3 regions of the Pseudoalteromonas porphyrae genome follow, and region 3 is predicted to be linked to each of the others. Evidence: predicted binding sites of a transcription regulator. Region 3 holds the regulator's gene; each other region holds the start of a gene.
What was found. Region 3 encodes sigma-54, which starts transcription at its own class of promoters, with help from an activator protein. Its sites were predicted from a motif close to GTTGGCACGNNNNTNGNNT; they were not measured.
Positions count from the first base shown of each region.

Region 1: a site for sigma-54 is predicted at 3,300-3,318, ahead of ADS77_RS19245 (PspA/IM30 family protein). Genes of this name have one in related genera too.
Region 2: a site for sigma-54 is predicted at 1,982-2,000, ahead of flgJ (flagellar assembly peptidoglycan hydrolase FlgJ). Genes of this name have one in related genera too.

Region 1 covers NZ_LHPH01000030.1:20,632-25,970, reverse strand. Annotated here, with positions in the region: gene ADS77_RS19270 (TIGR04219 family outer membrane beta-barrel protein) at 1-429, opposite strand, end outside; gene ADS77_RS19265 (DUF2333 family protein) at 433-1,419, opposite strand; gene ADS77_RS19260 (copper chaperone PCu(A)C) at 1,428-1,946, opposite strand; gene ADS77_RS19255 (hypothetical protein) at 2,035-2,358, opposite strand; gene ADS77_RS19250 (PspC domain-containing protein) at 2,368-2,574, opposite strand; gene ADS77_RS19245 (PspA/IM30 family protein) at 2,585-3,259, opposite strand; gene dusA (tRNA dihydrouridine(20/20a) synthase DusA) at 3,512-4,471, opposite strand; gene ADS77_RS19235 (MarC family protein) at 4,589-5,209, opposite strand; gene ADS77_RS19230 (transcriptional repressor) at 5,304-5,339, shown strand, end outside.
Region 2 covers NZ_LHPH01000007.1:254,076-259,414, reverse strand. Annotated here, with positions in the region: gene flgK (flagellar hook-associated protein FlgK) at 1-977, opposite strand, end outside; gene flgJ (flagellar assembly peptidoglycan hydrolase FlgJ) at 979-1,944, opposite strand; gene ADS77_RS08190 (flagellar basal body P-ring protein FlgI) at 2,215-3,309, opposite strand; gene flgH (flagellar basal body L-ring protein FlgH) at 3,322-4,005, opposite strand; gene flgG (flagellar basal-body rod protein FlgG) at 4,023-4,811, opposite strand; gene ADS77_RS08175 (flagellar basal body rod protein FlgF) at 4,833-5,339, opposite strand, start outside.
Region 3 covers NZ_LHPH01000002.1:76,435-81,773, reverse strand. Annotated here, with positions in the region: gene ADS77_RS02255 (HPr family phosphocarrier protein) at 37-309, opposite strand; gene rapZ (RNase adapter RapZ) at 324-1,166, opposite strand; gene ADS77_RS02245 (PTS sugar transporter subunit IIA) at 1,187-1,639, opposite strand; gene hpf (ribosome hibernation promoting factor) at 1,644-1,931, opposite strand; gene ADS77_RS02235 (RNA polymerase factor sigma-54) at 1,961-3,457, opposite strand; gene lptB (LPS export ABC transporter ATP-binding protein) at 3,524-4,249, opposite strand; gene lptA (lipopolysaccharide transport periplasmic protein LptA) at 4,246-4,779, opposite strand; gene lptC (LPS export ABC transporter periplasmic protein LptC) at 4,769-5,323, opposite strand; gene kdsC (3-deoxy-manno-octulosonate-8-phosphatase KdsC) at 5,320-5,339, opposite strand, start outside.

The DNA of each region.
Region 1 (5,339 bases), on a different contig from region 3:
ATTTAAACCTAAGTCGATAGACACTAAGTCATTATCAAATATTTCGTAATAAAGGATATAATCTACGTGTGATAAATCACTAATTACCGTAGCATTTACTTCACCATCTTTTGCTGGTTTAAAGTTAGAGCCACCAAAAGTGAATCCATCAGCACCTTCCAGTGAAGAACCATTTAGCTCTAGCTCTGTATACTTTAATTTAATATTTGGCACTAATGGCACAGGATGCTCAAGCGCTGCGTAGTAACTAACAAAAGTTTCATCTTCAAAATTAAAGTTTTGTGCTGTATTACCTTTGTCAGCAAAACTACCTGAATTATCAGATTGCCAGCCATCAACACCAACGTATAAACCCAATATGGTATCTGCGTGGGCAACAGGTGCTAAGAAAGCCATCGAAAGGGCGGCAGCTAAACAGTACTTTTTCATGTTTTATCCTTGCGCTAAAAGTTCGCTAAGTTCGATAAGAGCCGCGTTGGCTCTAGATATGTAATTTGCCATCACTAATGAATGGTTTGCAACAAAACCAAAACCATTACCATTTAGAATAACCGGACTCCAAACAGTTTCTTGGGTTGCCTCAAGCTCGCGAATAATTTGCTGCAAGCTAACACGTGCATTTTTTTTCTCAAGTACATCAGCAAAGTCGTATTCTACCGCTTGCAAAAAATGTAATAAAGCCCAAGTTGCGCCTCGTGACTCATAAAAAACATCATCAATTTCCCACCACGATGTTTTAACCTGACTTTGTAACGGAGCATACGTTGCTTGATGTGCCTCTTTATCTCCGGCTAAATCTGTATTTAAACGCTCTTGCCCAACACTTGCACTTAAACGTTGGCTTAAACTACCTAAACGTTTTTCAGCTTCTTTTAACCAGCCTCTTAAGTTATCAGCGCGAGAATAAAACTGGCTTTCACGCGCATTTTGATCTGCAATTTGTGAACGGTAGACCAATAAAAAGTCGATCCCTTTTTGGTATTCGCTTTCTGCGCTTGGCCATGCCCACGCTTCAGAGCTAATATTAAATTGTGGTTGCGCTTTTTTTAATGCTTCATGCTCTGTTGATTGTGACTGCGAACGACTAAAATCTTTACGCATTGAGAGCGCTAAATCGCGGCTCATTTCTAATGCACCATACTCCCACGCTGGCATATTATCCATAAGCACACTCGGCGGCATCATATCATTCGATAAATACCCACCTGACTTATTTAATAATGTACTTGTAACTTCAATTAATGACGTTGTGGTTGTATAACCTGTAACAAACTTTTCACCACGTTGTTGTGCTTGCTGCTTTGCGTGTGTAATTATGTCAATACGGGCTGGTTCAACGCTCCAATAAACTGCCGTCGCATAAAATAAAATAAACACGAGTATCAGCGCACTGATAATTTTCCCTTTGTGTTGTGACATTTAACCTCCTAATGATGCATATGGTGTTGTTTAGACTGCTCAGCTTGTTCTGCTTGGCTCTCTAACGAAACCACTTTTGCCTGAGTGAAAACACGGTTACCGTCGCTAAAATATAGCGTGAGTTTAAGTTCTTGCCCTACTTTTAATGGCTCTTTTGGTTCAAATACCATTAAATGATAACCGCCCGGTTTAAAGTCGATTTGTGAATGAGCTTTAATTTTTAATGAATCTACTTTATTCATTTTCATCATGCCATTAACGTGTTGGTGCTCATGAACTTCTACACGGCCTAAATTTTCAATACTCGCCTTGGTAAGTGTTACTGCGTTATCGCCCTGATTAACCAAGTTAAAATAACCGACACTCGATTTACTCGCAGGTAGAAAAACCCTTACTTGTGCGTTATTTACAACAATATGACTGTCAGTATCGTGATGGTGTTCTGCATGTGCAATAACAGGTGAGGTGTATAGGCTAATCCCTAAAAGAGCACTAGAGAGTGCTGTAAGTAATGGCTTAAGAGTCATTTCAATCCTTGTTACGATAATCATTTTATTGACTAAATTTAGCATAATTGTGAAAAAATAGTCAGTAAAATTAGTATTTAGGTGGTTGTTAGGCCACCTTTTTATTATCAGAAACAAGCCAACATAAAAATGCAATGAGTAGTAACGGCCAAGCAATCATTAATGAACCAAATAATAACGCAATGAGCAATCCTAAAGAGACTGCAATACCAGCACCTAACAGCCCCACACCAACCAATGCGATACATACAATAACTGCTAGCACGGCTAAAAGTGCGCCTACGAGCTCAATACCTATCCAGCTGAGATCGGTGAACCATAGCGGTAATTGCCATGAATCAAACTGCATAATCTCAAATGGACTTGATGTCATAAGTAACAAAATTAATAGACAAACTGCAACAATCTTCATGGCACTCTCCTAATATACTTTACTTTCTAAGCAACAATGGGCAATTAAATAACCTGCACCTATGACTAATGGAAACTGAATAAGCATTAAGATAGTAACCAATCGAGTAACCCACACAGGTAGATCTAATCGTCGTGCTAACCCACTACACACTCCTGATATTTTTTTATTTAATGGGTCTTTATACCAACGTTTTTGACTATTATAAGTATTCATAACAACACTCCTAAGCTGACTTTTTAACTTTAATTTTTAACGCTGCAAGCTCTTGCTCTAGTGCATCATTTTTAACTAAAGCATCAATTTGATCGGCTGTTGTATTTTGATTAGCCGAATCAGTGATTTCATAAGCCTCAACCTGCGCTTCAATCGCATCAACACGACGCTCAATAACATCAAAGCGTGAAAGTGCATGCGCTACTTTTTCACTGTTTAATTGATGATTTACACGCACTCTGGCATTAACCACGTTATGTACTTGCAGCAAGCTTCTTTGCTTTGCTTTAGCCGCGCCAAGCTTTTCTTGCAAACGCTGAGCGTCATCTTGCAATTTTTCTAGCGAGTCAGTCAGTTTAACTAACTCAGGCTCAATTGCCGCTAAATCAGACGCTACTCGCTGCTTTTCTTTGAGAGCCGCAGCCGCCAAATCATCACGGCCTTTACTTACCGCGATTTCCGCTTTTTCCTGCCATTGTGTAATACTGTTTTGTTTTTCTGTCTGCTGACGTCTCAATACTTTTTCTTCACACAAAATTGCCGCAGCAGTTGCTCGGCACTCACCAAGCGCTTGCTGCATTTCTTGAATAAGCAAGTTTAAGAGCTTTTGCGGATCTTCTGCTTTATCTAGCGCAGCTACTATATTTGATTGAATCAGATCACTTACACGATTAACTAAGCCCATGACTTTCTCCTGTTGATTATGGGTGATTACCACTTAATGATTCCAAGACTTGTGCCATGTTATTTAAATAAAATAAAAACCAAACCATATCAAAAACTTAAACAAAAAAAGAACAGTTTAAAATGACTTTAAGCTGAATGTGAAATGGTTAAAAAAACTAAAATAGTTGCTTTTTAACCATAATTTAGGATCAAAAAAAGCCACTAAAAAGTGGCTTTTATAATCTACTAATTACGGTATTAAATTAGTGATTTACTGCGGCACAAAACTTAACGCCTTATCCATCACTGATAAATCAGCTTGTTTTCCGTGGCCATTTTCCGATAAATGACGTCGAAAGCCACGGGCACCAGGCTGGCCCTGAAAAATACCCAGCATATGGCGCGCAATATGCCAAAAGTTGGCCCCTTGCTGCATCTCAGATTCAATATAATCATACATTGAACGCACTACATCATGGCGTGATTGAGTGAAATTACCGTCACCGTAAATCTTTTCATCAACTTCGCTGAGTATAAATGGGTTACTATATGCTTCTCTGCCAATCATAATACCATCAACATGAGCAAGGTGTGCTTGACTGTCAGCAATCGTTTTAACACCACCATTTAAACTTAAATGTAATTGCGGGTAGTCTTTTTTTAGCTGATAAACACGTGGGTAATCAAGTGGCGGTACTTCACGGTTTTCTTTAGGGCTTAAGCCTTTTAACCACGCTTTTCGTGCGTGAATAATAAAATCATCACAACCAACATTATGACTGGCCTCAATTAAAGCACATAAGAATTCATACGAATCTTGCTCATCAATACCTATACGGGTTTTAACTGTAACAGGGATATTAGCCTGCTCTTTCATTGCAGCTACGCAATCAGCAACAAGTTGCGGTTCACCCATTAAACATGCACCAAAACGACCATTTTGAACACGATCTGACGGACAACCCACATTAAGATTAATCTCGTCATAACCACGCTCTGCGGCTAATTTTGCACACTGAGCAAGTGCTTTAGGATCTGACCCGCCCAACTGTAAAGCAACCGGTCCTTCATGCTCATTGAAATGCAGATAATCACCACGGCCAAATAAAATAGCACCAGTAGTTATCATTTCAGTATACAACACTGTGTGCTTTGTCATTTTACGATGAAAAGTACGGCAATGACGATCAGTCCAATCGAGCATCGGGGCAACGGAAAAGCGTCTATTCAAAGTAAAATCCTCAGGTAATTAATAACAATTAAGGCTAAATAAAAGCCCCATATTTTACATAAATGCAGGGCTTCCATCAATCTTAAGCATTCAAATCAAAAAACATCGATCACAAACTTATGAAAACACCTGCAACCCGAAGTAATGAGCAATGCCATCTAATATATTCGTAACGGCAACTGATGTAAGAATCAATCCCATGATCCGACTAATAATGCTCGCGCCGCTATCACCTATTAACTTATGAACATGAGTCGCCAGCAATAATAAAACTAACACCACCGCAAGTACTGCAAGCATGACAGCTGAAGTAATTGATTGTTCGACCCATGTATACTCATTATTACGTGTCATAAGCACAGCCCCGAGCATTGCCCCAGGGCTAGCAATTGACGGAATTGCCAAAGGAAATATAGCCGTTGCCGTACTATCTCTCACACTTTTGATTTCGGTTTCAGGCTTACTTTCACCAAAAATCATAGATAGTGCAAACAAAAGTAGGACAATACCACCTGCAATCTGAAAAGCGGACAGTGGAATTTTGATTGCATTTAAAAGCAGCTCTCCCGCCAGAACAAAAAACAACAACACTACTGCAGAAACCGCAACAGCCTTGTAAGCTACTTTACGCTTAAACTGCTCACAGTCGCCACGCGTAGTAGCAATAAAAACAGGAACAGTGCCAATTGGATCGATAACCGCAAAAAAGAAGATAAATATCGCTAATAATTCATTCATTGCTAGACTTCCTAGAATAAAACTGTCTAATAAAAACGCTGCAAGTACAACACAGTATGTTAGTATATCACGGTAGCGTAAGGATAAGAGAATGATGAATATAGAGTCACTCGTTAGTAAAGCAAAACAA
Region 2 (5,339 bases), on a different contig from region 3:
GTTGTAGGTATAGTAAAAATATCGCCACCTAGCTCACCATTACCATCCATTCCAAGCCTATTTTGCTGATTAAATGCATCTGCAATCGCAAGTCCCATTTGCCCTAACTGGTTTTGTGCTGGTACTAATACATCATCACGAAATGCCAGCAGTCCACCAATTTTACCTTTTAGTTTACCTACATCAACTTCAAGCGGCACAGCTTTGCCGTCGTTTATATCTAGGTGAAGTTCTTTAAAGTTAGGATCAGGGTCACCGCGCATTGAAAATAAATTAAATGAACCACTTTGCATTACAAGTGCTTCTCCTGTGCCCATAAACACCAGTTTTTCACCATTAGGGCCGTCTAACGTTTCAATATCAACCAACTCTGATAACTCGCGTATTGCTTGATCACGTTCGTTAAACATGGAACTTGCATCAGCAGCATTTCGCGTCCCATTAACAGCTGCGACTTGTTTGTTAAGCTTGCTGATATTCTGTACTAACGTATTCGCTTCCCCAGAAAATATTTCAAGCTGCTCGTTCACAATATTTTTTTGATCAAATACGATCCCAGATAAACGCTCCATTTGACTAATTAAATTTTGCGCATCAGTCATTACTAGCGAGCGGGCAACCGTTGAAGAGGGCTGATTTAAACTCTCCTGCACATTATTAAAAAGGGAGTTTATACTGGTAGATAAGCTATTAGACTCTTGAGAGAATAATGTATCTACTCGGCCAGCTTCGCTAACAAATTGATCAAAGAATGCTTTATTTGAAGTATCGCGATTTAGTTGTTTTTGTGCGAACTCATTAAGTAATCTGTACGTATCACCACGACCAACTTGATTATCGATCATAGTCATGTGCTCTGTACGCTCGCGCACATAGCCCACTGTATTTACATTGGCAATATTCTTGCTGGTCGTTTGCAGTAATTCTGTATTAGCACGTACACCAGAATTAGCAATGTCTAACAAATTAAACGACATTTTAATTTACTCCTTGGCGAACCAATGTTGCCGCCAATGTTTTAAGCTCAGTGCGATTAAGTACCTGCTTAATTTTATCGGCATAATTGGGGTCGGTTGCATACCCCGCTTTTTGTAATGAATCTAAAAAAGCGGCAGGTTTTGCGGTATTTTGTAAGGCTTCTTGATAACGTGGGTTTTGCGTCAAAAATTCAACAAAGTCATTTACACTGTCTTTGATTGAGTCATAGGCTCTAAAGCTAGCCTGTTTTTTAACAGGCATACCTTCTTCAAATTCAAGTGTAACTTTACTGGCTTTATCACCTTGCCAGCTTCTATCTGACTTAATATTGAATAAATTAAATGAGCTATTACCATCACTTTTATTAATAATGTGTTTCCCCCAGCCAGTCTCAAGTGCAGCTTGTGCAACCATTACAGCTGGGTTTAACCCTATTTTTTCTGCGGCTGTTTTAGCGTGCTCCCACACACTTGAGATAAACTCTTCAGCATTTTCAAACTGTGGTTTTTGCTGCTTTTGCGCTTTACTGGCAGAGGCTGAGTCAACGCTAGCATCAGTACTTTTACCGTTTGCACGGTTATCACTTGAAAACTCATTAACTGAGCGCAGTACAGACCCTGGCATAAAGTTTTTAGTATCTGGGGAGAGTTGTTGAACAATAATATCAGCCAAACCTAGCGAGCCTTTTGAAGAAAGCTCAACGGATAGTTGCTGGTCATGCATTTCTTCAAAGAACTTTACACCGCTTGAATTAAATGGACTTTCTTTATCCTCAAAGGCTTCATTTGCTTTGCGCATACTTTTAAGTAACATTTGCGTAAAGATAGATTCAAATTGTGCCGCTGCTTTTTTCAGCGCTTCTTTAGACGCTTCAGGCGAAGCCCCGCCCTTTAAGGCCTCTTGACGCAGTGAGTCAAGATTCCCTAAATCAAAGAAGTTTTGTTTATCGAGATGATTAGTATCCATCAGCAATTTGACACAATAGTTAATAATACTACTAACAATGCAATAATTGAGCCAAATATCATGTTGGCGTGTTGGCGTGTTGGCGTGTTGGCGTGTTGGCGTGTTGGCGTGTTGGCGTGTTGGCGTGTTGGCGTGAAAGTAAAACAAGTATGCTAGGTGGTTACAAAGTAAAGTTAGCCTCGGCTAGATTTTTTATCCAGTAAACAAATGTCTACAATGTCGCGAAGGCGGTAATGTAGACATTCGTGAATGTCGCTAATAGATCACATGTTAAATCACAACAAGCTGTCCATTTATTGCCCCTGCTTCTTTTAGTGCTTCTAAAATGGCCATTAAATCACCAGGTGCTGCGCCCACTTCATTAATAGCACGCACTAAGTCATCAAGGCTTACACCTGGATTAAAAACAAAAGCACGCGAATCATCTTCGTTCACATCTATTATACTTTGATTAGTAACGACCGTTTCCCCTTCAGCCAGTGGATTTGGCTGCGCCACATTTTGCTGCTCTGCAATTGTTACCGTTAAACCACCATGAGTAATTGCCGCAGGTTGTAATTTTACATTTTTGCCAATCACAATCGTACCAGTGCGCGAATTAACAATGATTTTTGCGGCGGTATCAGCAGGCTTAAACTCTAAATTTTCAAGTGTTGATAAGTAAGAAACACGTTGCGATGCATCTCTTGGAGCAATTACACGTATTGATGCGGCATCTATCGCTGTTGCGCTATTTGGCCCGACCAGATCATTTATCACCTGCTCTAAACGTTTTGCCGTTGTAAAGTCAGGGCGATTTAAATTAAATGTAATGTAGTCGCCTTGCATAAAAGGGCTTTTAATCGCACGCTCCACCGTCGCACCATTTGGAATACGCCCCACTGTGGGTGTATTTATAACAACACGGCTACCATCGGCCCCTTCAGCGCCAAGTCCACCAACAATTAAACTCCCTTGCGCTATTGCATACGTATTACCATCAACCCCTTTTAGAAAGGTTTGAATTAAGGTACCACCACGTAAACTACCCGCGCTGCCAATTGAAGAAACGGTAATATCAATTCTTTGTCCTGGTTTTCTAAATGCGGGCAATTCTGCATGGACTGCAACAGCAGCCACATTTTTAATTTTTGGTTTTAAAGTAGCTGGTAATGTAATACCAAAACTATTTAACATACCTTTAAAGCTTTGTTCAGTGAATCTGCTTTGCTCACCAGTGCCAGGTAAACCTACAACCAAACCATACCCTACGAGTTGATTTGAACGAACACCTTCAACCATTGATACATCTTTAATACGCTCTGCAAAAACATTGGCGTGCCAACCTAATAAGCAAAGAGTAATTAATACTTTAAAGCCATTCATAATAACGATCCTTTAAAAAGGGAACAGTGCACTACTGAAGAACTGCGTTAACCAACCCGCACTTTGAGACTCTTGTAATTGCCCTTTGCCTGAATATTGAATTCTCGCATTAGCAATGCGATTAGAGGTAACTGTATTATCTGCAGTAACATCTTGTGGACGCACAAGCCCTTCGAGTCGAATAAACTCTTCACCTGTATTCAACGTCAGCCACTTTTCACCACGAATCACTAAATTTCCATTTGGTAACACACGCATTACGTTTACTGAAATATCACCAAATAAACTATTTGATTGGTTTGATTTTAAATCGCCATTAAAAGACGAGCCACTGCCAATGCCAAATTGAATGCTATCGCCACCAATATTAACCGGCAACCCCCCTAACCCAACAACAGGATCAAGACTTGCGTCACTTGTTTTATCAGTTTGAGTTTTTGCAGCTTTTGATGACTGTGTTGACTCTTGCAGTTTCACCGTAATAATATCGCCTGTGCGCAGTGCTTTTTTATCTGAATAAAGATCATTCGATAAATAACTATCAAATAGTGAACCTGTCGCTACAACTTGCTCTGTTGCAGGCTCTGGATACATAGGCGCATAGTAAGGGTCATCCTGAACCACATCAGTATTTTGGCTTGTCATACAGCCACTTAAAAATAATACACCCGTTAAGGTTATGGTAAAATTACGCATCACTTTGCCCCTAATCATTAAAGTTGCTGATTGATATAACTCATCATTTCATCCACAGCTGAAATAACTTTTGAGTTCATTTCATAAATACGCTGCGTCTCAATCAAGTTAACCAATTCTTCGGTCACATTAACATTAGACGTTTCTAATGCGCCTTGTACCACAGAACCTAAGCCTTCTAGACCTGGATTACCTTGCACTGGAGCACCACTGACGGCAGTCTCTGTATATAAGTTTTGACCAACAGGCTCTAAACCCGATGGATTAATAAAATCACTAATTGTTAGCTGCCCAATCACGACATTCTCAGCCTGCCCTGCAACACGTACAGATACTTCGCCGTCTTGCGAAATTGTGATGGACTGTGCATCATCAGGTACATTCATTTCAGGTTGAACCGGAAAACCTGCACCAGCGGTTACAATTCGACCATCTTCATCTGTCGTAAATTGGCCGTTTCGCGAATAGGCAATATTGCCATCTGGTTGTAGTATTTCGAAAAAACCAGGACCCGAAATCATCCAATCTAAGGAGTTTTCAGTGGTCAACATATTACCTTGAGAAAAGTTCTTTTGGTTGGCAACAACCTTAGCACCCGCACCAAGCATTAAACCTGATGGCATTTCTGTATCTTGCGATGAACGACCACCCGGCTGGTTAATATTTTGATAAAGTAAGTCTTCAAACACCGCTCGGCTCTTTTTATAACCGACAGTACTGGCATTGGCTAAGTTATTTGAGATCACCGAAATATCGGTTTGTTGGGCATCTAAGCCTGTTTTACTGATCCACAATGCAGGATTCATTTTTGTGTCCTCTCAATAAGGTTAAACAATGCGCATCAACTGAGTTTGACGTTCGTCAATTTCTTCAGCTGTTTTCATTAACTTAACTTGTAATTCAAATTGGCGTTGATGGCTTATCATATCCACCATCTCATGTACGGGGTTCACGTTTGACATCTCTAACATACCGCTCATCACTTTAACGTTTGGTGAGATATCACAAAACCCACATAAATCATCAATGAGTAACTCAGGCTTTGGTCTAAACAGGCCATCATTGCCTTTTTCAAGTTCAGAGTTATTTGCCTTAATGACCTTAAGGCGATCAACCACCTCTAAGAAGTTTGCTGGCGCACCTTGCGGGCGAACCTGAATCGCTCCGTCTTCACTAAACTCTAATTTTTCAATTGGTAACGGCAAAATGATCGGGCCACCCTCACCTATTACCTGACGACCATGACTCGTTATTAAAGCACCATCAGGGGTGATATTTAGTGTACCAACTTTGGTATAAGCTTCTTTGCCTGATGCATCTTGAACACTTAGCCA
Region 3 (5,339 bases):
TTCAGTTTATCGCAATTTGTAAAGCGATACTACGAGCTATTCTTGCTCGTTAAATTTCTGTGCAATAAGTTGTCCTATTGCCGCTAGTGCGGGTTCTGCATCGGGGCCTTCGCACACTACTTTTACTTCTTTTCCTTGGCTACTTTCAAGTAACATTAAGCCTAATACGCTATCTCCAGCGGCTTCTTTGTTATCTTGATGAAGCGTAATACTGGCATCGAACTGCACGGCTAGTTGCGCTAATACACTGGCTGCACGGGCGTGTAAACCAAGCTTATTTTCTATTAAAAATGTATCTTCTAAACGCATTGGTTTCTCTTTGTTTATTCTTGTTCGCGATGGCGAATCTTCACATTACTATGGCTCATTGCAAAGCTTTCGCCAATGGTTTGTGCTAAATACACTGAACGATGTTGTCCACCGGTACAGCCGATTGCAATTGTTAAGTAGCTACGATTATTGCGTTCAAGGTGTGGTAACCATGTTTGCATAAAAGTTTGAATTTGCCATGTGAATTTTTGCACTATGCTGTGACTCGCTAAATAATCTTTTACCGGTTGATCAAGCCCTGTTAGTGGCTTTAATTCAGGTTCCCAGTGTGGGTTTGGTAAAAAGCGCGCATCAAATACATAATCAGCTCCCTTAGGAATGCCATGCTTAAAACCAAATGACTCAAATGTAATGATCAGTTTTTTATCTTTTTTTCCTAAGATTTTTTCGCGAATTGATTCAGCCAGCTGGTGGACACTTAAATCGGTTGTATCAAGAATAAAGTCGGCGCGGGTAATGAGTACATCTAATAGCACTTTTTCTTGTTTAATGGCTAAATCAAGTGGCAATGAATCTAAAGAAAGTGGGTGTAAACGGCGTGTTTCAGAAAAGCGCTTAATGAGCGTTTGGTCGTCACTGTCTAGATAAAATAGAGTTGGGTTTGCAAACCCCGGAAGATACTCAAGGATATCATTAAACTCTTGCTGTTCTTTGGGTAAGTTACGCACATCAATACTGACGGCAATCTTATCGTAGTTATCAGATACACTACGCACTAACGACGGTAATAAGTTTACAGGGATATTATCAACACAATAATAGCCAAGGTCTTCTAATACACGCAAAGCGACAGATTTACCTGACCCTGAGCGCCCACTGATGATAATTAATTCCATGTAAACTCTCCTTCTTTTAACTACGACTGTTCAACAATTACTTGATATAGATCTTGGTCTGTTTTTGCGCTACGTATTTGTTTACAAAACTCTTTGTCGTTGAGTTTATCAGCAATTGTAGCCAACGTCTTTAAATGAAGTTCACTGTCACCGTCAGGTACGATGAGTGCAACAAAAATATCGACGGGGCGATTATCAATGGCATCAAAATTGATTGGTTGTTCGCTTACTAAAATTAAAGCGAGTGGTTCTTGTGCGCCACTCATGCGACCATGCGGGATCGCGATACCACGGCCAATACCTGTACTACCTAATTTTTCTCTATTTAATAGAGCACTCAATATGTCTTGTTGTGATAAGTGAGGAAGCCGTTCATGAGCCAATTGGCTGATAAATTCGAGGATACGTTTTTTGCTATTAAAAAGGACCGCAGCTTTACTGCAGTCCTGACAAGTAAGTGAACTTAGTTTCATAGTGTTAGTGTCGAGCGTGCTTCTCTTTGTGTTTGATAACTTGACGGTCGAGTTTATCGATGAGCCCGTCAATCGCGGCATACATGTCCTGGTGCTGCGTTGAGGCAAATAGCTCTGCGCCACTGACATGTAATGTTGCTTCTGCTTTTTGGTTGAGCTTTTCTACGTCAAGAATAACATGGACATTGTTGATGTGATCAAAATGCCTCTCAAGCTTCGCAAACTTATTGTTTACATAGTCTCTTAATGAATCAGTAATTTCTACGTGACGACCAGTTAAATTTAGTTGCATAAGCATTTTCCTTCTTGTGGTTTTACGCCTTAAATCAAGCTTTTACGTTGATTTGACGGTGGAATAGCTAGCGATTCACGGTACTTTGCTATTGTTCGTCTAGCTACTTTGATACCTTGCTCTGCCAATATATCTGCAATTTTACTATCACTCAATGGTTTAGCTGAGTTTTCTGCTGCAATCAATTTTTTTATGAGTGCACGAATTGCTGTCGATGAGCATTCTCCGCCATTTTCGGTACTGACATGGCTTGAGAAAAAATACTTTAACTCAAAAATACCACGTGGTGTATGCATGTACTTCTGGGTTGTTACCCGGGAGATTGTTGATTCATGCATTTCAACCATTTCAGCAACATCGTTTAATACCATAGGTCGCATAGCCTCGGGGCCATGCTCAAAAAAACCTTGCTGCTGTTTAACAATGCAGTTAGTTACTTTGAGTAATGTGTCATTACGACTTTCTAGGCTTTTTATAAACCATTTAGCTTCTTGTAAATGAGAGCGAATAAATTGGCTGTCAGTGCTCGATTTTACTGAGCGCGACATCGCCGCATATTGGCTGTTAACTCTAATTTTTGGCATGCTATCTGGGTTGAGCTCTACCACCCAGCGGCCTTTAATTTTTTTCACTGACACGTCGGGAATAACGTACTCTGACTCTTCTCGAACTATGGTATCCGCAGGCTTTGGATTAAGGCTGTGGATGAGTGTCATTACTTCTTTTAGTTCATCTTCCTTTAGCTTAGTCTTTTTCATCAAAGTACGATAGTCGCGACTAGCTAATAAATCGATATGATCAGTTAAAATCATTTTTGTTTCGGCAATCCAAGGCGTTGCAGGATCAAATTGATTTAGCTGAATACATAAACATTCAGGTAGGCTGCGTGCAGCAATACCGACCGGATCAAATAACTGAATACGCTTTAATACCGCTTGAACTTCATCAAGTTCAATTTCTTCTTCGTTATTACCTTTGTTTAGGCTTTCAGCAATGTCTTCACAGCTTAGTGTAAGAATACCTGAGTCATCAACCGCTTCGACAATGGCTATCGCGATAGCTTCGTCAGTCGGACTAAAATGAGTCAGCTGTAGTTGCCACATAAGGTGATCGTGGAGGGTTTCAGATGAAGCGCCTTGATAAATAGATTCATCTTCAGGCATTGGCCCTGATGAAGAGCTTGGTGCGGCGCTCATGTATTCATCCCATGTAACATCCATCGCCATTTCGTCGCTTACGGTATCTTTTGCTAGCGCTTCACTGCTTTCTTGTTCGTATTCACTTGGCGTGTCATCAGCTGAGGCACTGACAGTTTGATCATCAGTATCTTGTTTTTGTTCGTTCTTACCACCTGATTCATCACCAAAGTCATTTTCATCGACCTCAAGTAATGGATTGCTATCTAGTGCTTCTTGGATCTCTTGTTGAAGATCTAATGTGCTCAACTGTAACAAACGAATAGCTTGTTGTAGCTGTGGTGTCATTGTAAGTTGCTGGCCCATGCGCAGCTGGAGTGATTGCCTCATGTATCTCTAACAATCCTTTTATTGTTGTCATAATTAAGTCTAGCAGAACCTTAGCCGGGCGTGGCTTTATAGCCTAAATTGCTCACCCAAATAAACGTCGCGGACTGTTTGGTCGGCAAGTACATGCTCAGGAGTGCCTGATGCAATTAACTCCCCATGAGAAACTATGTAGGCTTTTTCACAAACATCAAGGGTTTCTCGTACATTGTGGTCGGTAATAAGTACGCCTATCCCACGGTTTTTAAGATGTTCAATAATCTTCTTTATATCTAACACCGAAATAGGATCAACGCCAGCAAAAGGCTCATCTAACAGAATAAATTTAGGGTTTGCGGCTAAAGCGCGAGCAATTTCAACGCGACGGCGTTCACCACCAGATAATGCCATACCTTGACTATCGCGGATGTGCTGAATGCTAAATTCATCAAGTAAGCCATCAAGCGCTTCTTCACGAGCTTGTTTATTTAGCTCTTTACGGGTTTCGAGTATCGCCATCAGGTTTTGGTAAACGGTCAGTTTGCGAAATATCGAAGATTCTTGCGGTAAATAGCCAATCCCTAAACGTGCACGGCTGTGCATTGGCAATAAGGTGATGTCGTTATCATCTATGCTTATTTTACCTTTGTCGCTTGGCACTAATCCTACAATCATGTAAAAAGTGGTGGTTTTGCCTGCGCCATTAGGGCCAAGTAAGCCAACAATGCTACCAGCGCTGACTTCTAAGCCTACATTTTTTACGACTTGGCGGCCTTTATAACTTTTTGCTAAAAACTCAGCTTTTAATGTGCTCATGGCTGACCTTTTTCGTTATCTTTTTTAGTGTTTACTGGGACTAATATTGTATGCACTCGTTCGTCTGAATTTTCATCTTTTTCAGCGCTAATTAATTGTTGGTCCATGTCGTATGTAATACTTTTGGCATTAATCTTTTGACCTGCTTGAGTGACTTGGGCGTTACCGATTAAAGTTAAATAGCGTTTATCAACATCGTAACGAACCTCATTGGCGCTGGCGCTCATAATTGTGCCATCTGTTTGTTTTTCTTCAAAGTATGCAGGGCTTCCAGTGGCAACAAGCAGCTGCTTATTATCACCTAAATCTTCACGTTTGTGCACTTCTAGGTGATCAGCTGTGATACGACGATTACCATGGATTATCTCTACGTTTTTTTCAAAAATACCGACATTTTTTTTCAGCTGTGCAAGCTGTTTATCAGCGCTTATCGATACTTGGTCTGCAAGTGGAAGAGTACCTTCAGCAAAGCTTGAAAGGGCAATGAACAAGCTAGGTATTACAAGTAAGTGAGCAAATTTATTGGTCATAATATATGGTTCGCGTATGGTTAATAAGTTCTACCACTTCGGCTTTTAAGTCGGCTCTAAGGCCGCGTCCGGTGGTCTTTAAATTTGGTCCGATTAATTCAACAGGCTGTTCTGAACTCATGGTTTGTTGTTCAATATCAACCAAGATATTATCGGCATTAATATGCTTAATCATTGCGTTGTTTGTGAGATTTTTAGCAACAACATTGCCTTCTAAAATCAACTGGTTATTTTCATATAATGTGGCTTCTTGCGCATTGATTTGCCACGTTTGCTGTTGATTATATAAAGTAAAAATAGGCTTTTCAAAGTAAGTAAATCCTAACTGCTGATAAAGTTCCATTTTTGCTGCGGTTACTTTGTGGCTAATTTTACCTTGCTCATCAAATGCGGTTTGCTTTAATTCGACCGCGGTATAATCAGGTTTTGCTATCACATCTTCTTGATTTTTTACCGTGGTCGTTGTTTGGCTAAAGTACGGGAGCCACAACCACGCCATAAAACCTATAAATAATACGCTTAATATTAAACGCGCACTATTCATGAGCTAGTCCCTTCAC